3 regions of the Kosakonia sp. MUSA4 genome follow, and region 1 is predicted to be linked to each of the others. Evidence: predicted binding sites of a transcription regulator. Region 1 holds the regulator's gene; each other region holds the start of a gene.

What was found. Region 1 encodes sigma-54, which starts transcription at its own class of promoters, with help from an activator protein. Its sites were predicted from a motif close to GTTGGCACANNTTTCGCTNT; they were not measured.
Region 2: a site for sigma-54 is predicted at 7,670-7,689, ahead of hypA (hydrogenase maturation nickel metallochaperone HypA). Genes of this name have one in related genera too.
Region 3: a site for sigma-54 is predicted at 5,219-5,238, ahead of glnK (P-II family nitrogen regulator). Genes of this name have one in related genera too.

The regions. Positions count from the first base shown of each region.
Region 1 covers NZ_CP025697.1:4,882,668-4,892,433, forward strand. The annotation lists gene kdsD (arabinose-5-phosphate isomerase KdsD) at 1-606, shown strand, start outside; gene kdsC (3-deoxy-manno-octulosonate-8-phosphatase KdsC) at 621-1,187, shown strand; gene lptC (LPS export ABC transporter periplasmic protein LptC) at 1,184-1,759, shown strand; gene lptA (lipopolysaccharide ABC transporter substrate-binding protein LptA) at 1,728-2,282, shown strand; gene lptB (LPS export ABC transporter ATP-binding protein) at 2,289-3,014, shown strand; gene rpoN (RNA polymerase factor sigma-54) at 3,063-4,496, shown strand; gene hpf (ribosome hibernation promoting factor) at 4,519-4,806, shown strand; gene ptsN (PTS IIA-like nitrogen regulatory protein PtsN) at 4,888-5,379, shown strand; gene rapZ (RNase adapter RapZ) at 5,422-6,276, shown strand; gene npr (PTS phosphocarrier protein NPr) at 6,273-6,545, shown strand; gene mtgA (monofunctional biosynthetic peptidoglycan transglycosylase) at 6,547-7,278, opposite strand; gene elbB (isoprenoid biosynthesis glyoxalase ElbB) at 7,275-7,928, opposite strand; gene arcB (aerobic respiration two-component sensor histidine kinase ArcB) at 8,159-9,766, opposite strand, start outside.
Region 2 covers NZ_CP025697.1:4,198,446-4,208,211, reverse strand. The annotation lists gene C0557_RS19910 (hypothetical protein) at 548-994, shown strand; gene C0557_RS19905 (molybdopterin-binding protein) at 1,426-1,854, opposite strand; gene flhA (formate hydrogenlyase transcriptional activator FlhA) at 1,897-3,972, opposite strand; gene hypE (hydrogenase expression/formation protein HypE) at 4,029-5,039, opposite strand; gene hypD (hydrogenase formation protein HypD) at 5,036-6,157, opposite strand; gene C0557_RS19885 (HypC/HybG/HupF family hydrogenase formation chaperone) at 6,157-6,429, opposite strand; gene hypB (hydrogenase nickel incorporation protein HypB) at 6,420-7,292, opposite strand; gene hypA (hydrogenase maturation nickel metallochaperone HypA) at 7,296-7,643, opposite strand; gene hycA (formate hydrogenlyase regulator HycA) at 7,842-8,309, shown strand; gene C0557_RS19865 (4Fe-4S dicluster domain-containing protein) at 8,405-9,013, shown strand; gene hycC (formate hydrogenlyase subunit 3) at 9,010-9,766, shown strand, end outside.
Region 3 covers NZ_CP025697.1:1,096,451-1,106,216, reverse strand. The annotation lists gene C0557_RS05195 (PLP-dependent aminotransferase family protein) at 1-1,119, shown strand, start outside; RNA gene ffs (signal recognition particle sRNA small type) at 1,176-1,272, opposite strand; gene C0557_RS05185 (MGMT family protein) at 1,438-1,749, shown strand; gene C0557_RS05180 (YbaY family lipoprotein) at 1,782-2,351, opposite strand; gene tesB (acyl-CoA thioesterase II) at 2,567-3,427, shown strand; gene amtB (ammonium transporter AmtB) at 3,508-4,794, opposite strand; gene glnK (P-II family nitrogen regulator) at 4,827-5,165, opposite strand; gene C0557_RS05160 (SmdB family multidrug efflux ABC transporter permease/ATP-binding protein) at 5,422-7,200, opposite strand; gene C0557_RS05155 (SmdA family multidrug ABC transporter permease/ATP-binding protein) at 7,193-8,956, opposite strand; gene C0557_RS05150 (Lrp/AsnC family transcriptional regulator) at 9,006-9,464, opposite strand; gene C0557_RS05145 (PLP-dependent cysteine synthase family protein) at 9,580-9,766, shown strand, end outside.

The DNA.
Region 1 (9,766 bases):
TGTATGACCAGCCGCCCGGAAAGCAGTATGGCGCGCGCAGCGGATATTCATCTCTGCGTGAAGGTTCCTAAAGAAGCCTGCCCATTGGGCCTGGCGCCCACGTCCAGCACCACAGCCGCGCTGGTCATGGGCGATGCGTTGGCGGTTGCGCTGTTGAAAGCGCGCGGGTTTACCGCAGAGGATTTCGCCCTTTCTCACCCTGGCGGCGCGCTGGGACGCAAGCTGTTGTTGCGGGTAAACGATATTATGCACACCGGCGACGAGATCCCGCATGTCAGCAAGGCCGCCAGTTTGCGCGATGCGCTGCTGGAAATCACACGCAAAAATTTAGGTATGACGGTGATCTGCGACGATCTGATGAAGATCGAAGGTATCTTTACCGACGGCGACTTACGTCGCGTATTTGATATGGGCGGAGATGTACGCAGCATGGGTATTGCCGACGTGATGACACCGGGCGGCATTCGCGTACGGCCTAATACGCTGGCGGTCGATGCGCTGAACCTGATGCAGTCCCGCCACATCACCTCGGTGATGGTTGCCGATGGCGACCAGTTACTGGGTGTGTTACATATGCATGATTTGCTGCGCGCTGGCGTAGTGTAAAGAAGGACATCAGAATGAGTAATGCTGGCGCGTCGCTTCCAACCTGTTATGGGCCGGTTAGCGCGCAAGTCATGAGCAAAGCGGAAAAAATTCGCCTGCTGATCCTCGATGTGGACGGCGTGCTATCCGATGGCCTCATCTATATGGGCAATAATGGGGAAGAGCTAAAAGCGTTTAACGTTCGCGATGGCTACGGGATCCGCTGTGCGTTAACTTCCGGCATTGAGATCGCCATTATTACCGGTCGAAAAGCTAAACTGGTAGAAGATCGTTGTGAAACCCTGAAAATTAAGCACCTGTATCAGGGACAGTCGGATAAACTGCTGGCCTACCGTGAATTACTGGCCAGGCTGGCGCTAACGCCGGAGCAGGTTGCCTATGTGGGTGACGATTTAATTGACTGGCCAGTGATGGCCGAAATTGGTCTCAGCATTGCCGTCGCCGATGCGCATCCTTTGCTGCTCCCGCGTGCCGATTACGTCACGCGCATCAATGGAGGTCGCGGTGCAGTCCGTGAAGTGTGTGATTTGTTGCTGCTGGCGCAGGGCAAGCTGGATGAGGCCAAAGGGCAATCGATATGAGTAAAACCAGACGTTGGGTCATTATTCTACTGGCGCTGGTCGCTTTGGTACTGATTGGTATTAACCTGACCTCTCAGGATGAGTCTGAACCAACCACAACTGACGACCAGGCGCCAACCTACACCAGCAAACATACCGACACGGTGGTTTATAGCCCGGAAGGTGCGCTTAATTACCGCTTGATTGCGCAAAATGTCGAATACTACTCCGTCGATGGCGTGAGCTGGTACGCACAACCAGTGCTGACAACCTTTGATCAGAACAAAATACCGACCTGGTCGATTAAGTCAGATAAAGCGAAATTAACAAGCGACAGAATGCTTTACCTTTACGGACATGTTGAGGTCAACGCATTGACAGCAGATGCACAGCTACGAAAAATCACCACGGATAACGCCCAGATCAATCTGGTAACGCAGGATGTTACTTCCGATGATCAGGTAACATTGTACGGAACAACATTTAATTCCACCGGCCTGAAAATGCGCGGCAACTTACGCAGCAAAAACGCCGAGCTGATTGAAAAGGTTAGAAGCTCCTATGAAATTCAAAACAAACAAACTCAGCCTTAACCTGGTTCTCGCCAGTACGCTTTTTGCCGCTGCGCTTCCGGCTTTTGCCGTGACCGGTGATACCGAACAGCCGATCCATATCGACTCCGATCAGCAGTCGCTGGATATGCAGGGCAATATTGTCACCTTCACCGGCAATGTCGTGGTGACGCAGGGAACCATTAAAATCAACGCCGATAAAGTGGTGGTAACACGCCCGGGCGGCCAGCAAGGCAAAGAGATCATTGATGGTTATGGCAACCCGGCTACGTTTTATCAGATGCAGGACAACGGCAAACCGGTGAAAGGCCACGCTTCACAGATGCACTACGAGCTGGAAAAAGATTTTGTCGTGCTGACCGGTAAAGCCTATCTCGAGCAGCTGGACAGCAACATCACTGGCGACAAGATCACCTACCTGGTGAAAGAGCAGAAAATGCAGGCGTTCAGCGACAAAGGTAAACGCGTCACCACCGTACTGGTGCCGTCGCAGTTGCAGGACAAGGGCAACACCCAAACCCCGGCTCCTAAGAAGAGTAACTAATTCGTTATGGCAACATTAACTGCAAAGAATCTCGCGAAAGCCTATAAGGGCCGCCGCGTGGTTGAAGACGTCAGCCTGACCGTTAACTCTGGCGAAATTGTTGGGCTGCTTGGCCCTAACGGCGCAGGGAAAACGACCACCTTCTATATGGTGGTCGGGATTGTTCCGCGTGACGCGGGCAATATCATTATTGATGACGACGATATCAGCTTGCTGCCACTGCATGCGCGCGCGCGTCGCGGCATCGGTTATTTACCGCAGGAAGCGTCCATTTTTCGTCGTCTGAGCGTGTATGACAACCTGATGGCGGTACTTCAGATCCGTGACGATCTGACTTCCGAACAGCGCGACGATCGCGCTAACGAATTGATGGAAGAGTTCCATATTGAGCATCTGCGAGACAATATGGGGCAGTCCCTTTCCGGTGGTGAACGTCGCCGTGTTGAAATTGCGCGCGCACTGGCGGCAAATCCTAAATTTATTTTGCTGGATGAACCCTTTGCGGGCGTCGATCCTATCTCGGTTATCGACATCAAGCGCATCATTGAACACTTACGTGACAGTGGGTTAGGCGTGTTGATTACTGACCACAATGTTCGCGAAACGTTGGCGGTGTGTGAACGAGCTTATATCGTCAGCCAGGGGCATTTAATTGCTCATGGTACACCGCAGCAAATCCTTGAAGACGAACATGTTAAGCGCGTATATCTTGGGGAAGACTTCAGACTCTGATAGGGTAGAGTTTATCGAGGTATTTTGTCGGAGAGTGCTGCTCTGAATATGAAGCAAGGTTTGCAATTAAGGCTTAGCCAACAGCTAGCTATGACGCCGCAACTGCAACAGGCTATCCGTCTGTTGCAGCTGTCTACGTTAGAACTTCAGCAGGAACTTCAGCAAGCGCTGGAGAGTAACCCATTGCTGGAACAAGCCGATCTTCATGAAGAAGTGGATAGCCAACAAACCCAGGAAAATGAAGGCCTGGATACTGTAGACGCGCTCGAACAGAAAGAGATGCCCGAAGAGCTGCCGCTGGACGCCAGTTGGGATGAGATTTATACCGCTGGAACACCTTCCGGCAGCAGCCACGATTATATTGATGACGAACTGCCGATTTATCAGGGGGAAACGACACAGTCTCTTCAGGATTACCTGATGTGGCAGGTAGAGTTAACGCCGTTTTCCGATACCGATCGCGCAATCGCAACCTCTATTGTCGATGCGGTCGATGAGACCGGCTACCTTACCGTGTCGCTTGAGGATGTGCTGGAAAGCATGGGTGATGAAGAAATCGGTCTCGATGAAGTTGAAGCGGTGTTAAAGCGCGTTCAGCGTTTCGATCCGGTTGGCGTCGCTGCGCGCGATCTGCGCGACTGCCTGTTGATCCAACTTTCCCAGTTCGCGAAAGATACGCCCTGGTGCGAAGAGGCTCGCCTGATCATCAGCGATCACCTCGATCTGCTCGCTAACCACGATTTCCGCTCTCTTATGCGCGTCACGCGTCTTAAAGAAGACGTGCTGAAAGAAGCAGTAAATTTGATCCAGTCGCTAGATCCGCGCCCCGGCCAGTCGATCCAGACCGGCGAACCAGAATATGTCATTCCGGATGTGCTGGTGCGTAAGCATAACGGGCGCTGGACGGTAGAACTGAACTCCGACAGCATTCCGCGTCTGCAAATCAACCAGCACTACGCTTCAATGGGCGGCGGCGCGCGCAATGACGCCGACACCCAGTTTATCCGCAGTAATTTGCAGGAAGCGAAGTGGCTGATCAAAAGCCTTGAAAGCCGTAACGACACGCTATTGCGCGTCAGCCGCTGCATCGTTGAGCAGCAGCAGGCGTTCTTTGAACAGGGCGAAGAGTTTATGAAACCGATGGTGCTGGCGGATATCGCCCAGGCCGTCGAAATGCACGAGTCCACGATTTCCCGTGTGACAACTCAGAAGTACCTGCACAGTCCTCGCGGCATTTTTGAACTGAAGTATTTCTTCTCCAGCCATGTGAATACGGAAGGCGGCGGCGAAGCCTCGTCAACAGCCATTCGCGCGCTGGTTAAGAAATTAATCGCCGCAGAAAACCCTGCAAAACCGCTGAGCGACAGTAAGCTGACGACGCTGCTTTCCGATCAAGGAATTATGGTAGCGCGGCGTACCGTTGCGAAGTATCGAGAGTCTTTATCCATTCCGCCGTCTAACCAGCGTAAACAGCTGGTGTGACCCAACCGATAAGGAAGACACTATGCAGCTTAACATCACAGGACAAAACGTCGAGATCACTGATGCTTTACGTGAATTTGTGAACAGCAAATTTGCCAAGCTTGAGCAGTATTTCGAAAGGATTAATCAGGTCTATATTGTGTTGAAAGTGGAGAAAGTGATCCATACCTCGGATGCAACCCTGCATGTAAATGGAGGTGAGTTGCATGCCAGCGCGGAAGGACAGGATATGTACGCTGCCATCGACGGTTTGATTGATAAACTATCGCGGCAGTTGACAAAACATAAAGATAAACTGAAACAACACTAATTGTCCGGGCGTTCGTTTGGCGCGTTGCACCCTACCGTAACCCGGTAGGGTGCTTAGCTCTGACGGCGCTTAGGTGAAATTATGATGAATAACGATTCGGCTCTTCAACTGAGCAATGTCCTTAACCAGGAATGTACACGTAGCGGCGTTCACTGCCAGAGCAAAAAACGAGCGCTGGAAATCATCAGTGAACTGGCGGCAAAACAGCTCGGCCTGCCGCCACAGGTCGTTTTCGAAGCCATTCTTACGCGTGAGAAAATGGGCAGTACCGGTATTGGTAACGGTATTGCCATTCCCCACGGTAAGCTGGAAGAGGACACGCTGCGTGCCGTCGGCGTTTTTGTGCAGCTCGAAACGCCCATAGCTTTCGACGCTATCGATAATCAGCCCGTTGATCTGCTGTTTGCACTGCTGGTGCCGGCCGATCAAACCAAAACGCATCTTCATACGCTCTCGCTGGTGGCTAAACGGCTGGCGGATAAAACCATTTGTCGTCGCCTGCGCAGTGCGCAGAACGATGAAGAGCTGTATCAGATAATCACGCAGACAGAAGGCGAAAGCGACGATGCGTAACGGGAAGAACACCTTTTTTGTCGTTGTGGGGAGAAACGGTTCATGGTCCTGATGATCGTAAGTGGTCGTTCGGGTTCAGGAAAATCCGTGGCCCTGCGCGCCCTGGAAGATATGGGCTTCTATTGTGTCGATAACCTGCCGGTCGTGCTGCTGCCGCAACTGGCGCAGACGCTCGCCGATCGTCAGACCTCTGCCGCCGTCAGTATTGATGTGCGTAACATGCCGGAATCACCGGAAATTTTTGAACAGGCGATGAGCAGTCTGCCAGATGCCTTCTCGCCGCAGCTGCTGTTCCTTGATGCTGACCGCAACACGCTGATTCGGCGCTACAGCGATACGCGCCGCTTACATCCGCTCTCCAGCAAGAATTTATCGCTGGAAAGCGCTATCGATGAAGAGAGCAACCTGCTGGAGCCACTGCGTTCCCGCGCGGACCTGATTGTCGATACCTCCGAAATGTCGGTACATGAGCTGGCCGAAATGCTGCGCACCCGCCTGCTCGGCAAGCGCGAGCGCGAACTGACCATGGTCTTTGAGTCGTTCGGCTTTAAGCACGGCATCCCTATCGATGCCGACTACGTCTTTGACGTTCGCTTTCTGCCCAACCCGCACTGGGATCCGAAACTGCGCCCGATGACCGGTCTCGACAAACCTGTCGCGGCGTTCCTTGACCGGCATACCGAAGTGCACAATTTTATTTACCAGACCCGCAGTTATCTTGAACTGTGGTTACCGATGCTGGAAACCAACAACCGTAGCTATCTGACCGTCGCTATCGGCTGTACTGGCGGTAAGCATCGTTCTGTTTATGTCGCCGAACAGCTGGCGGATTATTTCCGCTCGCGCGGTAAAAACGTTCAGTCCCGTCACCGTACGCTGGAAAAACGCAAAACATGACCGTAAAACAAACCGTTGAGATCACCAATAAACTGGGCATGCATGCGCGCCCGGCGATGAAACTGTTTGAGCTGGTACAGGGATTTGACGCAGAAGTGTTACTGCGCAACGACGAAGGTACCGAAGCGGAAGCCAGCAGCGTGATTGCATTGCTGATGCTGGATTCCGCCAAAGGGCGGCAAATTGAAGTCGAAGCCAGCGGCCCACAGGAAGAAGAAGCCCTGGCAGCCGTGATTGCCCTGTTCAACGCGGGCTTTGACGAAGACTGAGTTAGTACAGCTTATTGCTCTGCAAAAAGCCTTCTCCTCCGAGCTGGCGCATCTGGCGCAGGATCCACGCCTGACGGCTGCGAACATAGCCGGATGGCGCTGCCGCCTGGAAACGTATTGGGTTTGGCAGTACTGCCGCCAGCAATGCCGCTTCCGACATGGTTAACCGGCTGGCCGGTTTGTGGAAATAGCGCTGAGCCGCCTCTTCCACGCCAAACACGCCGTCGCCAAACTCTGCAATATTGAGATACACCGTCAGGATACGCCGTTTCGTCCACACCGCTTCCATCCCCAGCGTCAGCCCGGCTTCCAGCCCTTTTCGCACCCAACTTTTTCCATCCCATAACAGCAGGTTCTTCACCGTTTGTTGAGAGATAGTCGATGCGCCACGAATACGGTTCTCATGGCGTTCATTATGTGAAAGCGCCTTCTGGATCGCGCCAACGTCCAGCCCCCAGTGATCGGGGAAACGCTGATCCTCTGCTGCGACAACAGCCAGCGCCATCCACGGTGAAATCTCATCCATACTGACCCAGTCGGAATGAGCAACATAGCCAAAGTTACCCGTCAACCAGGCCCCAATTTGCCGCTCGGCCATCACGGCAGAAAATGGCACCGGCAGAAAGCTGAACAGCACAATGCCGCCGCCCCAGAAAATGGCCAGTACCAGTAAAACCCGCAGCGCAATACGCTTGAGCATAGTTTTCAGCGGGCCGCGAAAGCCGTTTCTCATTCCGCCAGCACCAGTACGCGCGCCACCAGCTTTTCGATCCCCGCCGCAGCCTGCGCAATATCCTCAGCAAGCATATACGCTGGCGTGGTTACCACTTTATTATCTTCATCCACCACTATATCGTCCACCGGGCACGGCACATGTTCCGCCCCCATCTCCTCCAGCACTTCCGCGATATCGACATCCGTACCGATTGTCAGACGCAGCGGGAAGTCGAAAATTTTCGGCAGCAACGCCGGAGCGATACACATAAATCCCAGCGGTTTACCCGCCTGATGCATCTCCAGCACGCGCTGTTTAAGCGTATCATCGACGACGCACTCGCGGCCCTGGCTGGCGAAATTACTCAAATTTTTGGCGGCACCAAAACCACCAGGTACAATCAGCGCATCCAGATCATTTACTGATAGTTGTGCCAGCGGCCGGATATTTCCACGCGCAATTCGGGCAGCTTCGACCAGCACGTTGCGACTCTCAGTCATGACATCACCCGTCAGGTGATTCACCACATCGCTCTGCCATTTATCCGGCGCGAAGCAAACTGCCTCAGCGCCTGAACGGGCGATCGCCAGTAATGTGATCACCGCCTCATGGATTTCCGCACCGTCATAGACACCCGCGCCGCTAAGAATCACGCCCACTTTTTTCATTTTGCTCATCCTTTATGCAGCGTACTGTCGATAATTAAAAATTTTGATAAGGGAGCCTTGCTTCACACATTTCACTGATTGATGTAACAAATCATTTAAGATTTGCTATCTTATGTGCGTGTGGTCGAATTTTTTCAGGCTACGCCCTTGCAAAAAAGAGTAAAAATTACGGCGCAGCCACGGTTTCCCTGGTGTTGGCGCAGTATTCGCGCACCCCGGTTAATCCGGGGTCATTTTTTTCCAGCGTCCACCGCCGCAACCCAGGCTTTCAGTACCGCCACATCGTTCTGCCACTCCTGTTTCATCTCTTCCACCCATTCACCGACATTGTCCCACCACGCCGGAAGATCGGGAGACTGGATCTGTTGCCCCAGTTGCTGCAGATGGCGTAAACCGACAGAGCCTGCCGCGCCTTTAATCTTATGTCCCTCTTCGGTTATGCCTTTCTGATCGCGTGCCGTAAGATTTGACTCAAGCACATTGAGATAGCCCGGCATCATTTTTTCAAAGACAGCCAGCCCATCGGTGATCAATTTAGGCCCCACCAGCTCGATATATTGCTCAAGCATGGCCGTATCCAGCACCGTTTGTACTTTGCTGTTATCGACAGTTATCACCTGCTCCTCCTCGTTGGCGTTTGTATCCCAGAACTTTTTAATCATGGCAGTTAATGCCGGGACCGCCAGCGGTTTGCTCAATACGTCATTCATGCCCGCATCGAGATACTCCTGCTTGTTTTTCAGCACGTTGGCCGTCAGTGCTACCAGCGGCGGCAGATCTTCGCGCGGGTAACGGCTGGTTAGCGTGCGGGAAATATCCAGCCCGGTCATGTCCGGCAGTTGAATATCCAGAAGCAGCAGATCGTATTCGCCCGGGGCAAACATCTCCAGCGCCGCGCTTCCGGTCATCGCCACATCAACGCTACAACCCAGCTTTTCCAGCACCGAGCGCGCAACAATGACATTCAGCTCAATGTCCTCAACCAGCAGCACATGCAGCGCGGGCAACGGCATATCATCATCTTCGAAAGCGTCATCAACCTCTTCCGCCACTGCGGGCGCATGAACGGTCAGCGTAAAGATGGACCCGGAGCCAGGCTGGCTGCTGACAGAGATGTCACCGCCCATATTTTTGGCGAGGCGACGCGAAACGGCCAGGCCAATACCCGTCCCTGTGGCTGGCTTGCCGCCGTGACTATCTTTCACCTGGTAATACATGGCAAAGATCTTATCCTGCTCGTCGCGCGGAATACCGATACCCGAATCCTGCACTTCGAAGTGCAGCATTTCGCCTTCATCGTAGCGAACGCGCACTTCAACCTGCCCTTGAGGGGTAAATTTCACCGCATTGCTGATCAGGTTCCACAGAATCTGCCGCAGACGCGTACCGTCGGTAATTACCTTGTGCGGCAGCGGCAACGTTGGCTCCAGTACAAAACGCAGCCCTTTTTGATGCGCCTGCAAACCGGAAAGGTTTTCCAGATCGGCTAGGAAGCTGGTGAAATCCAGCGGCTGGTTATCAAGCTGAACTTTGCGGCGCTCCATTTTATCCATGTCGATAATATCGTTGAAGATATTCCCCAGCGTCACGGCTGAGACATGGATTGTCTTCAGGTATTTCTCTTGCTCCTGCGTTAACTCCGTGTCGAGCAGGATCCGGCTCAGGCCGACGATGCCATTCAGCGGTGTACGCAGCTCATGGCTAATCGTGGAAATGAAGGTGGTCTTGTCCCGGCTGGCCCGCTCCAGCGCATCCTGGTAGCGTTTACGCTCAGTAATATCGCGGCCAAAGCCCATCAGCCCGTGGCGTTTACCCACGCGGTCGTAATAAGGCACTTT
Region 2 (9,766 bases), 680 kb from region 1:
TCATCTGCCCTCCGGCTCGCCGATTTCAGCGGGGACTCAACCCCCTCGCTTCAGCCTTTTTATTCGTCGGAGGAAACGGTGTCGCTGCCGGGAAATGCCCGGTGGCGCTAACACTTGCCGGGCCTACAGTATGGCGGGATATTGCTGGATTACGTAGGCCGGATAAGGCAAAGCCGCCATCCGGCAATCGTGCCTGGCTCTCAGGCATCTTGTATTTGAATGCTTTTATGCAGGAATTTTGCGAAGCTGCTTCCGGGAATGGTAATCCCTTCATCAGGTTAGTTATAATCCCTTGCCGCCTGTACGTGTTAGTCCTATGTTCTCTCCGCGCCTGCAAAATCAGGCGTCGGGATTGGAACCCTGCTCACTCACAGGCGACATATTTGTATGTCGTGCGTTTGGTCACACCTCAATGGCGGGCCGAATGGGGGCGTCGAGAGACGCGCCGGTCTGTGAGTCCGGTAGTTCCAACCCTGTTCGGTTCTGCCACCAATGAGATTGGAACCTCTGGTGGCGGTTAGCATCATCACTCACTTGAGATATTTTTATGAACACGACACCAACCCTGACTCACGCCTTATTTACCTCGCCGTTCAGCCACAGCACGGATTTCACTGAGCTTGCGGATAACTGCGAGCGTTTTGCCGAAGTGCTGGCGGAATGCGACGATCCGCAACAGAAAATGGCACTCTGCGGCAGGCTTTCTGCCTGTCTTAACCTGCTGCAACCCACGTTGCTCGATCCTGTTCCGGAACATTTAAAAGCCAGTCTGACCGTTGAACATTTCCCTGGCCACCTCCCGCTATTTGAGCCAGAAGCCGACCAACTGTGTGGCTACTGTCAGACCCTGACACAACTGCTGATGAGCGGCACGCTCGCGCCTGAACCCGAAAGCGTTCTCCGGGATTTGCTGTACAGACTGGTCGATTTTTTTGCCGATATGATGAAAGCACCGCGCTGGTTAAAACAGGGTGACATAATCATCGAGCTCTGAGACCGTGCCCGGTGGCGCTGCGCTTACCGGGCCTACCATTATGCTCTGGCAGATGTTTCCTTACAGCGACGCCGTAGTTTTATAAGCACAGATACGGAAGCGACGGTTTGAGTCCCCGCTGAAATCGGCGAATCGAAGAGTGAATGACAAGGTCTGGACGACAGGGATGGCGGCCAGAGGCGAACCGAGCCATGGACGGCGAGTTGAGCCGACCGCAGTCAGGCACTCGGGAGATGAGCGTAGTGCGTAGCACCGATTTCCCGCGGGGCCGCGGGGATTGATAAGGGGAGCGCGGTAAGCTCCCCTTATCCCGTTCACGAGATACAAAGCTTAAGTGTCCGCCGCTCTTCTGGTGAACGGAACCCTTCCACTATCTTCCAAAAACGCCGGATGGCGGCTTTGCCTTATCCGGCCTACAACTGCGGCAGCACTCAGGCGCGCGTTGCGATCAAAATCGCCGAAGCCTTAATCAGCGCAATCACGCGTTTACCGCTGCCCAGTTGCAAATCTTGCACGCTTTCATTGGTCACCACTGCCACCAGCTCAAACCCGGCGTCGGTCTGCACATGCACCGTGGCGTTGACCGCGCCTTCGGTCACCGAAGTGACTTTCCCGGCGAACTGATTGCGGGCGGAGAACTTCAGCCCGCAATCTTCGGTCGCCAGCGTCACCCACGGCGCTTTGATCAGCGCGATAGCCTCTTTACCCGGCGTCAGCCCCAGTGCCGCCTGGCTGCTGCTGGTGACAATCGCCACCAGTTTTGCACCGCCGTCGAGGGTAAGTTCCACTTCATCATTAACGGCACCGTGAGAGGTAGCACTGACCTTGCCCACTAACTGATTACGCGCTGAAACTGCCATAAGGCCTCCATTATGTATGGATATGTTGAATGTTTTTCCAGCTTAACATAGTGCGTCTTTATTGATACCTAAACGTTTCATGCGCGAAAGCAGGGTGGTGCGTTTAAGCCCCAGCCGCTGCGCTGCGCCTTTTGGCCCGGCGACCACGCCGTTGGTTTCGCGCAGCACGCGAACAATCAGCTGGTACTCATCTTCGCCTTCGCGAGCCACTTCAGCAGGCTCCGCTACCGGCTGAGGTGGAACGGTGATTTCCGGCAGCGAAAGTTGCAGCACATTGCCGTGCGTCAGCAGCACCGCCCGTTCGATGACGTTCTCCAGCTCGCGCACGTTGCCCGGCCACTCCATGGAACTCAGCACGCGTAACGTTTCCGCTGGAATACTGTCGATGCAGCGGCCCATTTTGCGGGCAATCTTGAAGGTGAAAGCTTTCACCAGCAGCGGAATGTCTTCCGGCCGTTCGCGCAGCGGCGGCAGATGAATCGGAAAGACATTGAGCCGGTAGTAAAGATCGCTACGGAACTCGCGATCGGCGACCATCTGTTTCAGATCGCGGTTGGTGGCGGCGATCAGCCGCACATCGGTCTGGATCAGCTTATTGCTGCCGAGCCGCTCGAACTCCTGCTCCTGCAACACGCGCAACAGCTTCGGTTGCAGCTCCAGCGGCATATCGCCCACTTCATCAAGAAACAGCGAGCTTTTATCCGCCAGCTCGAAGCGGCCAATCCGCTGGGTGCTGGCACCGGTAAACGCGCCGCGTTCATGACCAAAGAGATCGCTTTCCAGCAGCCCGGCGGGCATGGCGGCGCAGTTCATCTTCACCATTCTGCGGCTGTTGCGATCGCTGAGGTTATGGATCGCGCGGGCAATCAGCTCCTTGCCGGTACCGGTTTCGCCGAGGATCAGCACCGTGCTGTTACTTTGCGCCACCATCTCAACCTGTTTCAGCACGCTGAACATCGCCTGGCTGCGGCCGATGATCTCGCCAAACTCGCTATCAACATTATTTAGCTGCTCGGTCAGCGCCAGGTTTTCATCCACCAGCCGCTCCTTCAGGCGGTGAATTTCCTGGTACGCCAGCGCGTTATCCACGGCGATGGCGATGCGCTCGGCAATCTGGCGCAGCAGCTTGAGATTCGCCTGGGTAAACACCTCTTTCTGGCACTGCGCCAGTTTCAGCACGCCGAGCAGATTCTTGCCGGACATCAGCGGCAGCAGGCACAGCGTCTGGATCTCATTGCCCCAGGTTTCAAACAGCATCCGCTCGTAGGGCGCGAGTTTGTCGCGCTCGTGCAGATTGAGCAGCAGCATCTCTTTGCTGCGGAACACCCGCTCGGTCAGCGTTCCCTCTTCGTCGGCTTCCTGAATCTCATGCTTCGGATTCACTTCATCTTTGTAGTGCGTCGAATAGATAGTCAGCTTGCCTTTGCGGCTGCCGCGCAGCACCAGGCTGATGGCGTCGATGCCGAAATAGTAGTGGATCTCTTTCGCCACTTCGCTGACCAGCTCGTCCATATGCAGCCGCGAGAGCACCGCATTGGTGATGGCCACCAGAATGCGAAAATCGTCCCGCTCCTGGCACAATAACTGGTAATCCGGCGTCTGGTTGTCGCGGCTCTGGAGCTGCTCGGCGACCACGGCGACGATTTGCGCCAGGGTGTGCAGGCGTTCGCTCTCTTTATCGCTCCACGGTTGCCCGTCGCGGCGAAAAAATTCGCAGCCGCCGAAAATTTGCCCCTCCGCCGCCAGCGGCAGCAGGCAGTAGTGCGCAAACGGCGGATAGAGCCGGTTCTGCGTCAGCGCAGGCCAGGTTTCCGCAAACGTGGTCGCGCTACAATAGAGCGCCTGCGGGTGGGAAAGAATGTGCCTGACCGGCCCACCCGCCAGCAGTAAATGATCCTCATAAGTTGCATTGTTTGCAGGGGCGTTGACGGCGTAGCGGCTGGCGCTGTGGCTGTCTGCATGCCACAGCACAATCGCCGCGCTATCCGCGAGTGCCGCCTGGCGGGTCAGCCGGGCCAGCGTTTCGCTGAGTGACGCCATATCCGGCTGTTGTAACAAAACACGGGTGATATCGAACAACCCTTGTTGTCCGAGATCGCTCATCGGTGTATACGACATATTACTCATCCAGGAACACACTCGCAGGTGTGAAAAAAATAATAAAAAACAAAAAATTAGCAAATACGCGGCAACGGTTCCGCGTGGGGTAAATCTAACAGGCGTTTAACGCCGTACAGCCCCGCCAGGCGTACGCCCTGACGTTCAACAACTTCACCAATGATAGCGGCATCCGCGCCAAGCGGGTGGGCGCGTAAACGTGACAGCGCCTGCTCTGCGGCCTCGCGCTGTACGGCAATCACCAGTTTGCCTTCGTTGGCAAAGTTCAGCGCTTCCAGCCCCAGTAACTCGCAAACGCCACGCACTGCCGGTTTTACCGGTAACGCGGCTTCGTTGAGTTCGATACCGAAGCCGCAGGCAGCGGCAAACTCATGTACCACCGCATTCACGCCGCCGCGCGTGGCATCGCGCAGCGCTTTCACGCCGGGAAGATCGTGCAGGGTGGCGATAAGCGGCGTCAGCACCGCGCAATCGCTGGACAACTCCCCGTCCAGCCCCAGCCCTTCGCGCAAATTAAGAATCGTGGCGCCATGATCGCCCAGCGTGCCGCTTGCCAGCAGTACGTCGCCTGGTTGCAGCGACTGCGCCGCCCAGCGAATCGAGCGCGGAATCGCGCCAATCCCGGCAGTATTGATAAATAGCTTATCCGCCGCGCCGCGCTGCACCACTTTGGTATCGCCGGTCACAATCGCGATATCGGCCGCGCGGGCGGTGGCGGCCATGCTGTCGACGACGGTTTTCAGCGTCGCCATCGGCAGACCTTCTTCAAGGATAAAGCCGCAGGAGAGATAACGCGGAGTCGCGCCGCTGACGGCGATGTCGTTGGCGGTGCCGCATACCGCCAGCTTGCCAATATTGCCGCCGGGGAAGAACAGCGGATCGATCACATAGCTGTCGGTGGAGAACGCCAGCCTGTCGCCGCTGGCAGCCAGCGCGGCCAGATCCAGCCGCGCCTGATCTTCTTGTTCCGCCAGCCACGGATTGGCGAACGCCTCCATAAAGAGCTGGCTGATAAGCTGCTGCATCGCCTGGCCGCCGCTACCGTGGGCGAGTTGGACTTCATTCATACTTCACACTCCTGAGCGCGATACTGATACCAGGCCGCGCAGGCTCCTTCTGAGGAGACCATCAGCGCGCCAAAGGCGCTTTGCGGATTACAGGTATTGCCAAACAGCGGGCACTGGTGCGGTTTGCAGCGGCCGGTCAGCACATCGCCGCAGCGGGCGCGCGGATCGTCATACACCTGCTGTGCAGCCGGGTGAAAGTGCGCTTCGGCGTCGAACTGCTGATAAGCCTGCGTCAGATGTACGCCGGACTCGCCGATCACCCCCAGCCCGCGCCACTCGCTGTCGCCGCTGACGGCAAACACATCGGCAATCGCGGCCTGCGCCAGCCGGTTGCCTTCATCCGGCACGACGCGGCGGTACTGGTTTTCCACCCGGCTTTGCGCGGCGATTTTCTGTTCCACCAGCATTACCACGCCCTGCAACAGATCCAGCGGTTCAAACCCGGCCACCACCAGCGGGCGGCGAAATTCTTCGGCAATAAAGGTGTAGGCGTCGGTGCCGATCACCATGCTGACATGGCCGGGCGCAAGGAAAGCGTCGATGCCGTTGTCCGGCTGTTCCAGCAGGCTGCGCAGCGTCGGGATCAGCGTAATGTGCTGGCAGAAAAACCAGAAGTTGTTGATGTTGCGGGCTTTCGCCTGCTGAAGCGTAATAGCCGTGGCGGGCATGGTGGTTTCGAAACCGAGGCCGAAGAACACCACTTTGCGCTGCGGATTTTTTTCCGCCAGCGCCAGCGCATCCATCGGTGAATAGACGATGCGCACATCGGCACCGCGCGCTTTCGCCTGTAACAGCGAGCCTTTTTTCCCCGGCACGCGAATGGCGTCGCCGAAAGTACAGAAGATTACTTCCGGATGGCTGGCGATCTCTACGCAGGTATCGATGCGCCCCATCGGTAACACGCACACCGGGCAGCCCGGCCCGTGGATAAACTCGATGTTTTCCGGCAGTAACTGGTCAAGGCCAAATTTAAAGATGGCGTGCGTATGACCGCCGCACACTTCCATAATGCGCAGCGGACGCGCGGCGGTATAGCTGAGATGAGACGCCCGTTCGCGCAGATGGGCAATCAGCTGCATCACCTGTCCCGGGGCGCGATATTCGTCGACAAAACGCATTATTTCTCCTCGCCGTAGAGCAGCGCGCCGACATCCGGCTCGACATCGAACATATTTTGCAGCGCCGCCAGAGTATCGAGCGCTTCGGCTTCGTTAATCACGCTCATGGCAAAACCGACGTGCACCAGCACCCACTGGCCGAGACGCGGCTGGCCGTGTTCATCGTGGCTGCCGACCAGGGTTAAATCGACGTCGCGCTGAATGCCGCAGACATCCACTCTGGCTTGCAGGCCGTCAATGGCGCAAATTTGCCCCGGTACGCCTATGCACATCGTTGCGTCTCCAGCCAGTCGAGCCAGGCGTCCATCCCGTCGCCTTTGGTGGCGGAAACCAGCAGGATCTCAATCTGCGGGTTCACTTCACGGGCATAAGCGATGCAGCGCTCGACGTCAAAATTGAGGTACGGCAGCAGATCCACTTTATTGAGCAGCATCAGCGAGGCGGCGGCGAACATGTGCGGATATTTCAGCGGCTTGTCTTCCCCTTCGGTCACCGACAACACCGCCACTTTATGGCGTTCGCCCAGATCGAAGCCCGCCGGGCACACCAGGTTGCCGACGTTTTCAATAAACAGAATGCCGCGATCGTCGAGCGGCAGACGCGGCGCAGCATCGGCAATCATCTGCGCATCCAGGTGGCAACCCTTGCCGGTATTCACCTGAATCGCCGGAGTACCGGTGGCGCGAATACGCGCAGCGTCGTTGACGGTTTGCTGATCCCCTTCGATCACCGCGCAGGGTACGCGCGCATTCAGGCGCTGCAGGGTTTCGGTGAGCAGAGTGGTTTTGCCGGAGCCAGGGCTGGAGACCAGGTTCAGCACCAGTTGCTGGCGGGCGGCAAAGCGGGCGCGGTTGCGGGCGGCGATCTGGTTATTTTTATCCAGGACGTCGATCTCCACTTCCAGCATCCGGCGCTGGCTCATGCCCGGCGCGTGGGTGCCGGCTTCGCCATGACCGTAATGCAAATCGCCGTTATCCGATTGGGTTGGGGCGAACTCACCGGTATTGATGCGGGTTATAGTTAGCGCAGGGCGCGCAGCAGGGGCGAACGGTGCGCTGCGAAATGCAGAGTGCGGGTTATGTTCGTCACCCTCGATATAAAGGTTACCGTCCTGACAACCACATGTTGTACACATTGTTTACTCCTCAATTTCCAGGCGCTGAATTTGCATTCCATCGTCGGCAACGATCTGCAACTGGTCGCTGTGGCATTGTGGGCAGCGGCGAACTCGCTGGGTAAGCAGCGTGACGTACTGCCGACAAGACTCGCACCAGCACTCCGCTTGTTGTTGTTCGATGTGCAGTGTACAACCTTCAGCCAGGCTGCCACGGCACACCAGATCAAAACAAAACGTTAAAGCTTCGGTTTCGACACAGGAAAATGCGCCCACTTTTAACCAGACGCCGGTGACCCGACGCGCGCCGTTCGCTGAAGCCTGTTGTTCAATAATTTCCAGCGCCCGCTGGCACAAAGTGATCTCATGCATAATCCCTCCTTATGAGTTGCCGCGTTAATGCAATAAGAGTGCCATGAGTGATTTTGACACCGTGACGATGTCGAACCTGTCGAGATGACACGTCGAAATTAACGAATATTTTTATTTATTCCTTTATTAATCAATAAATTAAATTTTGGCATGGATGATGCTTTACCGCCGTTGTTTCAATTAATCAGGTAAGCAGACATGACGATTTGGGAAATTAGCGAAAAGGCAGATTACATTGCCGGGCGACACCATCTCCTGCAGGAGGAGTGGCGCAGTTACTGTAACGCGCTGGTTCAGGGGATCACGCTGTCAAAAGCGCGCCTGCACCATGCAATAAGTTGTGCGCCAGAGCAGCAGCTCTGTTTTGAGCTGTTCGGCCATTTCATAGTCACCGTCTCGCTGACCGGCGGCTTTAACGGCCATACCCTCGAATACGCGATTGCCAATAAAGATGGCAGCGATAAGCGCTTGATTGCACAGGCGCAGCTCACCTGCGATGGCAAAGTGGACGGCGTTATCAGCACCCACGATCGCGAAAAAGTGCTGGAGCACTATCTGGAAAAAATCGCCACGGTTTACGACAGCCTGTACGCGGCGGTGGAAAACGATACCCCCATCAACCTCTCTCTTCTTGCCAGCAGCGCGCACGCGTCTGCGCTGGCCTGAGTTTGGGTGTCGAGATGTGTCGAAGTGACACGTCGTGCGACTGATTTCGTCAAAAATGACCGCCCGGACTGGGTGAATCACCTGAGGATTAGCTGGTGAACCGTTTTGTAATTGCCGACTCGGCGCTCTGTATCGGCTGCCACACCTGCGAGGCGGCCTGCGCGGAGACGCATCGCGCGTATGGCTTGCAGTCGATGCCGCGGCTGCGCGTAATGCGTAATGAACATGAATCCGCGCCGCAGCAGTGCCACCACTGCGAAGACGCGCCCTGTGCGGGTGTGTGTCCGGTAAACGCCATTAATCGCGTCGATGGCGCGGTGCAGTTAAATGAAAGCCTGTGCGTAAGCTGCAAACTGTGCGCGATTGCCTGCCCGTTTGGCGCTATCGAATTTGCCGGTAGCCGCCCGCTGGATATTCCGGCCAACGTTAACTCGCCGCTCGCGCCCGCCGCGCCGCCTGCACCTGCCCGCGTCAGTACGCTGCTGGACTGGGTGCCCGGCGTGCGGGCTATCGCCGTGAAGTGCGATCTCTGCCATTTCGATGATCAAGGCCCGGCCTGCGTGCGGATGTGTCCGACCAAGGCGCTGCATCTGGTCAATAACCTCGACATCGCCCGCGCCAGCCGTCGCAAACGCGAGCAGACCCTGAATACGGACTACGGCGATTTGTCGCTGTTTACCCAGCTTAACCGGAGTGCAAAATGACAATCCTCTCTTTGCTCAACGGCGCGGTGGCGGTGTTTATCTGCGCTGCTGCGCTGGCGTACCTGTTTACGCGGGCGAAAATTCTCAGCGGCTGGCTGGCCGGGCTTGGCGGCGCAATCGGTAGCGCTATGGCGACCGCAGCCGGGTTGTTGTCACTGCTGGGCGCCGATGCCGTTTCCGGCAACCTGACGCTGTTGCAGTACCCGTTACTGGTCACGCCGCTGCGTGCCGTGTGGGTGATCACCTTCGGCCTCTGCGGCCTGCTTATTAGCCTCTATAACATCCACTGGCACCGCCATGACGCGGTGAAAGCCAACGGGTTGTTGATCAATTTGCTGCTGGCCGCCGCGCTGTGCGCCGTCTGCGCCGCGAACCTGGGTGAGCTGGTCGTGATGAGCGAAATCATGGCGCTGAGCGCGGTGTTTCTTACCGGTTGCAGCGCTTCTGGCAAACTGTGGTTCGCCATGGGGCGACTGGGCACCGTGCTGCTTGCGCTGGCCTGCTGGTTTATCTGGCAGCGTTATCACACGCTCGATTTTGTTCAGCTTAGCGGGCAACCGCTCAGCAGCGGCGTCTGGCTGCTGGGGGTGATTGGCTTTGGTCTGCTGGCGGGGATTATTCCGCTACACGCCTGGGCGCCGCAGGCGCATGCCAGCGCGCAAGCACCAGCCGCCGCGCTCTTTTCTACCGTGGTGATGAAAGTCGGGCTGTTCGGCATTCTCAGTTTCTCCTTGCTGGGCGGCCAGCCGCCGC
Region 3 (9,766 bases), 1.9 Mb from region 1:
GCCACAGCAGGTACGGCACTGGATCTCTCTACGGCGGCGCTGAGCGCCGGGCCGGAGATCCACCAGGCCTATACCCACGCGCTGAGCATGATCCCGCACTACCTCACGCGAACTGGCTATGGTCAGCTCGGCTTGCTGCCGCTGCGTGAAGCCATTGCCTCACGCTATACCGCGCGCGGGCTGCCAACTCACGCCGATGAAGTGATGGTGGTGAATGGTGCAGTCAGCGGACTGGCGCTGGTACTGCGCATGCTGACCGGGCCGGGCGATCGCGTGGTGGTCGATCATCCAACCTACCCGCTGGCGATTGCCGCGATCCAGGGCGCTTCATGCCGCCCCGTAGGCGTATCGCTGCCACAAACCGGCTGGGACTGCGACGGTTTTGCCGCCACGCTGGCGCAGACTGCGCCACGCCTGGCCTATCTGATGCCCGATTTTCACAATCCAACCGGGCGCTGTATGGATATCAATACCCGCGAAACCATCGCCGCCATCGCGGCGCGCACGCGCACGACGCTGGTGGTCGATGAAACGATGGTGGATTTGTGGTACGACGCGCCGCCGCCGCCGCCACTGGCGGCCTTCGATACTGCTGGAAACGTGATCACGCTCGGTTCGGCGGGGAAAAGTTTCTGGGGTGGCTTACGCCTGGGATGGATCCGCGCCTCAACGCGCACAATTGCCGCCCTCGCCCAGACCCGTGACACGCTGGATCTGGGTTCCCCGTTACTGGAGCAACTGGCAACGCTGTGGCTAATGCAAAACGCAGAGGCATTTTTGCCCGGCCGTCGCCAAATGCTCGCCAGCCGCCGTGATGATTGCGCGGCGTTAATGCGCGAACATTTTCCACAATGGCGCTTTCAGGCACCGCAGGGCGGCCTCTCCTATTGGGTAGAGCTGCCTGATATGCTGGCGACCCAGTTTGCCGCCCGTGCGGAAACTATCGGCATTCACCTCGGTGCGGGAACACGTTTTGGACTTTCCGGCGCCTTTGACCGCTATTTACGGATGCCTTTCTCACTGGAATTAACCGAGCTGGAAAACGCATTACTGCGTATCAAACCGCTATGGCTCGCACTCAACCACTCGCAACTCCCGTTAAAACGCAGCATGGTGTAATACCGGAAGAAGAGGGAAAGGGATCAGGGGGCTTCAAAAGCACAAATGGGTGGGGGCCCTGCCAGCTACATCCCGGCACACACGTCGTCTGCCCTGGCTGCTTCCTTCCGGACCTGACCTGGTGAACAGAGTAGCGTTGCGGGAGAACCAACAGGGCCCCCATTGAGAGCGTTGTTAATCAACGCGCTGGCGCATTATCCCTGTCCAGGATGGCAATTGCAAGCCGCGTCGGGGCGGATGCTGGTTTATTGCGCAACTGTCTCTTCACAGCACGCTTTATGCTGTTTATGCTGCAAAGTCTTCCCTCAGGATATCAGCATGGATATACAGGATTCTTTCCCGCAGCGGGTCTGGCAAATCGTTGCCGCAATACCGGAAGGTTACGTCACCACGTATGGCGATGTGGCGAAACTGGCTGGCTCTCCGCGCGCCGCGCGACAGGTTGGCGGCGTACTGAAACGCTTACCGGAAGGAAGTACGTTGCCGTGGCATCGGGTGGTGAATCGTCATGGCTGCATTTCATTGACCGGGCCGGATTTACAGCGTCAGCGCCAGGCATTACTGGCCGAAGGCGTGGTGGTGTCAGGCAGCGGGCAAATCGATTTACAGCGTTACCGTTGGATCTACTAAAACGCTCCTCCCCCGCAGGAGAGGAGCCGTTATCAGTATTGTGTCGGCGCCGGAGTGGCTTCAGACGGGTTCACTTGCGTGGGCGACGTGGAAGGCACGGTCGTGGCGGCGCCACTGTTTTGCTGCAACGGCACAGCCGTTTGCTGCACCGGCACCAGCGTCAGATCCACTTTGGTTCCGCCCTGGTTGATAACCGGTTTAACCGTATCGGTGATAAAGACAATTTTATCGTCGATGGTAATGGCCGCACTCAGCAGGATACGGGCATTCGGCTGGATATCAGCCGGGTTAAACGGCAGCACGAAGCTGAACGGAGCCTGTTTACCTTCGGTACGCACGGCTTTCTGCGCCAGCACTTTCGACGGCGCATCCGCCTGGGACGCATCAGAAACTGTCACGGTTAATACCGCATTTGGCGGCAGCGCCACTTTCTGACGGATCCAGATCGTACCGGAGACGTTAGGTTGCGCAATCGCAGCTTTATTGGTTGCCGCAGGCGCGCTGGGATTAGGTGCTGGTGTCGGAATGTCAGCGCCTTTTTGAGCGCAGGCAGAGAGCGCAACTGCAACTGCCAAACCACTTAACATGTGCACGAGTTTCATTGATTTCTCCTTATCTTCAATGCACCGGCAGAACGCTTGCCTGCCAGGATGGGTGGTTAAACCATCGTAACGAGAACAAGTCTGGCACATAAGCGCGATATATTCCTGCAAAGCCCCATTTATTCAGATTATTGAACCCATCGGACCACTCATTGTTCCAGGTTATACTTATCGGATTATTCGCTCAGTCAGCCGCTATTTATTTGAGGAAATTTATGAGTCAGGCACTCTCTAACCTGCTGTCATTGTTGAATCTGGAAAAAATCGAAGAAGGCCTGTTTCGCGGCCAGAGCGAAGATTTAGGGTTACGCCAGGTCTTTGGCGGCCAGGTTGTTGGCCAGGCGCTGTACGCCGCGAAAGAGACCGTCCCCGCCGAGCGTCTGGTGCACTCCTTCCACAGCTACTTTTTGCGTCCTGGCGATAGCCAGAAACCGATTGTCTATGACGTGGAAGTTCTGCGTGACGGCAACAGCTTCAGCGCCCGCCGCGTGGCGGCGATCCAGAACGGGAAGCCGATTTTTTACATGACCGCCTCGTTCCAGGCACCGGAGACGGGTTACGAACATCAAAAAACGATGCCGGATGCGCCCGCACCGGATTCACTGAAATCCGAAACCGATATCGCGCATGCACTTTCCCATTTGTTGCCGCCGCTGGTGAAAGAGAAATTCCTCAGCGATAAACCGCTGGAGATCCGGCCGGTAGAATTTCACAACCCGCTGAAAGGGCATGTTGCCGAGCCTGCGCGCCAGGTATGGATCCGCGCGAACGGCGTGGTGCCGGAAGACTTTCGCGTCCATCAATACCTGCTGGGCTACGCCTCTGATTTCAACTTCCTGCCGGTAGCGCTCCAGCCGCACGGCGTGGGATTCCTTGAGCACGGTATGCAGGTCGCCACCATCGACCACTCGATGTGGTTCCATCGCCCATTCAATATGAATGAATGGCTGCTTTATAGCGTGGAAAGTACGTCGGCCTCCGGGGCGCGCGGCTTTGTTCGCGGCGAGTTCTATACACAACAGGGCGTGCTGGTGGCGTCAACCGTGCAGGAAGGCGTAATGCGCAACCGCAACTAAGGCTTTACAAAATAAGGCTCTACAAAAGGAAAAGCCTCCGAATGGAGGCTTTTTTATGCTCAGGAGATAACTCAATTCGATCAGGCGTTGTAGGCGTTTTCGCCGTGGCTGTTAACGTCCAGACCTTCACGCTCTTGATCTTCCGGTACACGCAGGCCCACAGTCATGTCAGCCAGTTTGTAGCCGATAAAGGCCACGACGCCGGACCACACGATGGTGAGTGCGATACTTTCCAGCTGAACCAGTAGCTGCTGACCCATCGTCACGCCTTGTGCGTAACCAACGCCGCCCAGGGACGTTGCGGCAAAGATGCCGGTCAGGATACAGCCAACGATACCGCACACGCCGTGCACACCAAACACGTCACACGGATCGTCAACACGCAGCATACGTTTCAGTGCAGTAACGCCCCACAGACCTGCCAGACCTGAAACCAGGCCCACAATCAGCGCGCCGCCGACACCGACATAACCACACGCCGGAGTAATACCTACCAGGCCTGCAATCGCGCCGGAACATGCACCCAGCAGAGACGGTTTGCCACGCAGCGCCCACTCGCCGAACACCCACGCCAGGATTGCGCCCGCGGTAGCCACAACGGTATTCACAAAGGCCAGACCGGCGATTTCGTTAGCCGCACTTGCGGAACCCGCGTTGAAGCCGAACCAACCGACATAGAGGATAGCGGTGCCGGTAAAGACCATCGGCAGGTTATGCGGTTTGAACGCTTCTTTGCCAAAGCCCACACGTTTACCAATCAGGTAAGCACCCACCAGGCCTGCAACAGCGGCGTTGATATGCACCACCGTACCGCCAGCGAAGTCCAGCGCGCCATGCGCTGCCAGCAAACCGCCGCCCCATACCATGTGCGCGATCGGCACATAAGAGAGCGTCAGCCATACCACCACGAAAATCAGCACCGCAGAGAAGCGAATACGTTCAGCCAGCGCACCAACAATCAGGCCGACGGTGATACAGGCGAAAGAGCCCTGGAAAGCAACGTGGATATATTGATAGATGCTGCCCATGACCGCAGTCAATTCAATATTCTTCAGCATTACCCAGTTGAAGCTGCCGAAGAAGCTGTTGCCCTCGCCAAAAGCCAGAGAGTAGCCATAAACCACCCACAGAACGCACACCAGCGCGAAGGTGACAGCCACCTGCGTCAGCATAGAGAGCACGTTTTTCCCGCGGATCAGGCCGCCGTAAAACAGCGCGATGCCCGGAATGCTCATAAACAGCACCAGCGCAGTAGAAATCATCATAAAGCCGTTGTCTGCTTTATCTGCCACAGCGGGAGCCGCCATCGCCAGACCTGGCAGCAATGCCAGTGAAGCAAGACCTGTTTTTAATGTTGTGTTTTTCATTGTTCCAATCCCTATCACTGTGTGGCCAGCTATTACAGTGCCGCTTCGTCGGCTTCGCCGGTACGAATACGAATGACGCGTTGCAACTCAGCAACGAAAATTTTGCCGTCGCCAATTTTTCCGGTGTAGGCCGCTTTGCTGATCACATCGATCACTTCATCGAGTTGATCATCAGCAATCGCCACATCAATTTTCACTTTGGGCAGGAAATTGACGCTATATTCCGCACCGCGGTACAGCTCGGCATGACCTTTCTGACGCCCGAAACCTTTAACTTCAGTCACGGTCAGCCCTTGAATACCAATAGAAGACAGTGCTTCACGAACGTCTTCGAGTTTGAATGGTTTAATCACCACGGTAACCAGCTTCATAGATCCCCCTCCAGTCGAAATTCGATAATGGCCGCAGCTAACACATGACAGATATTGCAAGCGGTGTGCCAACAATGAAAACGAGGAGAATTTCAGATTGTTAGTGCAGACAGGCCGGGAAAAGCGGAAGGAGAAAAATGCAGGCTCGCGATTCGGCCTGGTGCCAGAAAAGAAAAACGCACCATAACAGTGCATGGTGCGTTACTTTTTTGCACCAACAGAGGATCCTGTCAGTAGCATGCCTAATTTTGGTGCATCAGGCGATAAGCGACTCTTCTCGCGCGCTGGCCGCCAGTTCTTCCCCGGCCAGTTGCAGTTGATACATCTGCCAGTAGCGCCCTTTCGCGGCCAACAATTGCTGGTGCGTCCCGCGCTCCACCGCCTGCCCGCGATGTAACACAAGGATGGTTTCGGCCTCAACAATGGTCGATAAACGGTGGGCGATCACCACCAGCGTGGTCTGCTTACGCACCGCTGCCAGCGCATGCTGGATTGCCTGCTCGGTACCGGAGTCGATATTTGCCGTTGCCTCATCGAGGATCAGGATCTGCGGCGTATCGACCAGCACGCGCGCCAGCGCCAGCAGCTGTTTTTGCCCAACCGAGAGGTTATTCCCCTGCTCGCCGAGCCGGGTATGAATGCCCGCACTCAAACCGCGCGCCAGTTCCGCCAGTTGTACCGTCTCCAGCGCCTGCCACACCTGCGCTTCGCTGATATCGCGCCCCAGCGTCACGTTGGCGAAAAAGCTGTCCGCCAGCACTACCGGATCCTGTTGCACCATCGCCACGCCTTTGCGCAGCGCCGTATGGCTGAGCGCAGAGAGCGGCCTTCCGTCGAGGCGGATCTCGCCCTGGGTGAGCGGGTAGTACCCCATCAACAGGCTGGCGAGCGTACTTTTTCCGCTACCGGTATGCCCCACTAAGGCGACAAAGCTGCGCGGCGCAATCGACAGCGAAATATCCTGCAGCACCAGTTGATCGTCGCGGTAGGCAAACGAAACATTCTCAATATCAATGGCGCCACTGTGCAGCGGCGTATCATCGTCACCATAAGACTGGCGCGGCCGATCCATCAGTTCGAACACACGTTCGCCCGCGACAACCGCCTGCTGCAACATCGATTGCTGCGTCGTCAGCTCAATCAACGGTTCATTCAGACGGCCAAGGTAGCTGATAAACGCATACAGTACGCCGACCTCCACCGTGCCCACGGAGGAGAAACCAAACAGCATCAGCAGCCCGCACAGCACCAGCGCCGAGAAAAGACTCAGCAGCGGGCGCAGCAGAAAGCCATCCAGCCGCAGAGTTTGCATGCGCGCAAGATAGTGGGAACGGCTGGCATCCCCCATACGCTCACCAAAGCGCGCCTGCTGGCGGAACTGCTGAATCACGCCCATGCCGTTAATGATTTCGTTAAAGCCATCGTTAATGTCAGCAAGGTAGGCACGCATCCGGCGCACAATCGGCGTGCTGTAGCGCTGATAGATCAGCATAACGATCAGCACCGCCGGGAAAATCCCCATCGCCACCAGCGCCATCCGCCAGTCCAGGCTGAACATGGCGACCAGCATCGCGCCAATCAACGCGGCGCTGCGCAGCACCGTCGCGACCACCGTGACATAAAGATCGCGGATCACTTCGGTGTCGTTGGTTACGCGGGAGATAATCTGCCCGACCGGCTGGGTATCAAATTCGCTCAGCGGCTGGCGCAGCGCGGCATCCATCACATCAGTACGCAGTTGTTGTACCACGCCAACCGCCGCCTGGTTAAACAGCAGCGACTGACTGTAGTGCAGCAGCGCCGCCAGCAGTTGCAGGCCGACATAAACCGCAGCCAGACCGGAAACCAGCGCAAGCGGCAGGTAGCTTTTCGCCACCATATTATCGATAAAGTAGCTGATCAGCGCCGGGCCGGAGACTTCCGCAATCGCCGCAACCCACAGCATCAGCACCGCTTTGATTAACGATTTGCGCCACGGTTTGCCATACCCCAGCAGGCGTTTCAGCGTCGGCCATTGTCGTGCGAGATTACGCATCGGCGGCCTCCTGCGGTACGTCGTTCAACGCAGCTTCCAGTTGCTGGTAGCGATACATATCGCGATACCAGCCCGGCTGGCGCGCAAGCTGCTCATGCTGGCCACGCTGGGCAATATGTCCATGCTGCATGACTAAAATCTCACTGGCTTCCGTCAGCGCCGACAGGCGATGCGCGCTGATAATGACCGTGCGCCCTTCGCCCCACTGGCGCAGGTTATGCAAAATTTGATGTTCGGTACGACCGTCAACGGCCGACAGCGCATCATCCAGGATCAGGATCTCGGCATTGAGCAGCAGTGCGCGTGCAATCGAAATGCGCTGTTTTTGACCGCCGGAAAGCATCACGCCGCGTTCGCCCACTTCCGTATCATAGCCCTGCGGCAGACGCAGAATGTCGTCATGCACACTGGCAAGCTTCGCCACGTGTTCAATCTCTTCCTGCGTAGCGCCGGGTTTGCCTAACGCAATGTTGTTGCCCACCGTATCGGAGAAGAGGAACGGCGTCTGATTCACCACCGCCAGACGGCTGCGCCAGGCATCGAGCTTCAATTGCTGAAGAGGAATATTGTGGAAACGAACATCCCCCTGCCCGACGTCAAAATGGCGCTGAATTAATGCCAGCAAGGTGGTTTTCCCGGCGCCGGTCGGCCCGCAGATGCCCAGCATCTGGCCCGGCGTCAGCAGCACGTTAACATTATTCAGCACGGCGCTTTCCGTTTGCGGATAGCGAAATTCACGGATAGCGATAGCCAGATTGCCGCGCCCTTCTGGCACCGGCTCACTGCCGTCATTCACTACCGGCGCTTCTGCCAGCATGTCGCGAATTCGGCTGTAAGCCGCACTTCCGCGCTCCACGATATTAAACATCCACGCCAGCGCCAGCATCGGCCAAATCATCAGCCCCAGATACATGGCAAAACTGGTGAGCTGACCGAGCGTCAGCGTACCGTGGACAATCATCCAGCTACCGCCGCCAATCGCCAGCATGTTCGCCAGGCCAATCGCAATGTAAATGGTTGGATCAAAACGCGCATCAACACGGGCGACGCGCATATTTTTCGCCCCGGTGTCGGCGGCCTCTGCCGCAAACAGCGCCGACTGGCGATCCTCCAGACCGAAGGCTTTGATCATGCGGATACTGGTCATGCTCTCCTGCGTGCGATCGTTAAGCGCGGAGAATGCCGCCTGCGCTAATTTAAAACGCTGGTGCAACTGATCGCCGTAACGCTTGATAACCAGCGCCATAATCGGCATCGGCAGCAGCGACAGCAGCGTTAATTGCCAGCTAATTTGCGTTGACATCACCACCAGCACCACGCAGCCCATCACCAGTGAATCCACTAACGTCAATACGCCTTCACCGGCAGCAAACACGACGCGATCGACGTCGTTCGTTGCACGCGCCATTAAATCACCGGTACGGTGACGCAGGTAAAATTCCGGATGCTGGCGGCTCAACTGACGGTAGAAATCTTCACGCAGCTCCACGGCCAGTTGATAAGACGCGCCGAACAACCAGACGCGCCAGACATAACGCAGCAGATAGGTGACGACCGCGACCGCGACCAGTACGCCAATCCACATCCACACCTGTGATGTGGTGTAATGCTGTTCGGTTACGCCATCGACAATCACCCCCACCACTTTGGGCGGAATGAGTTGCAGAATAGCAATAATGATAAGTAAGGCCACTGCACCGAGGTAGCGTTGCCACTCCCGGCGAAAGTACCAGCCTAACTGGGCAAATAATCGCACGCGGTTATATCCTGAAGGTGATTTTCCGGCTGTTGGTTTAGCCTAAGCGTTATTCTATGGGTAAAGCTGTGGTGTATTTTATCTGTTCCATGGCGAAGCTAGAAGTGACATCTGATAGCCCCGGCACGCTGTTCACCAGCTTCTTATAAAAGTCGTCATAGCGTTTCATGTCTGCCACCTGCACGCGCAGCAGATAATCATACTCTCCCGCCATACGCCAGAAACCGAGCACTTCCGGCATTTGCGTCACTTCGCTGACAAAGCGGCAGTACCAGTCGCTACTGTGGTGCTGGGTTTTAATTAGCACGAAGGCAGTCAAATTCAGCCCCAGTTTTTCAGCATCCAGCACGGCGACACGACCGAGCAAAATCCCGTCGTCTTCCAGCCGCTTCAGACGTTTCCAGCAGGGAGTGGTGGTCAGATTAACGGCATCTGCCAGCGCCTGCAAAGAGAGCGAACAATCCTGTTGCAGCAGGGAGAGCAGCTTGCGGTCAACTTTATCTAACATTTGGGAATCCTGGAGAATATTTTTCTCTTTATAGTCTAATACAAAGGCTAAATGGCAACCCTTTTTTCTTTTGCTTTCGCTAGACTGGGCACAAAATGACAAACGGACAACCGCCATGAATTGCAGTTGGGTCAAATACGCTATCAATGAAATTAACGCCGATGCACAGCGTTCTGCGGATACGCACCTTATTCGCCTGATGCTGCCCGCTTTTCCGGGGATCAATCTCTACCTGAAAGATGAAAGCACCCACCCGACCGGTAGCCTGAAACACCGGCTGGCGCGCTCATTGTTCCTGTATG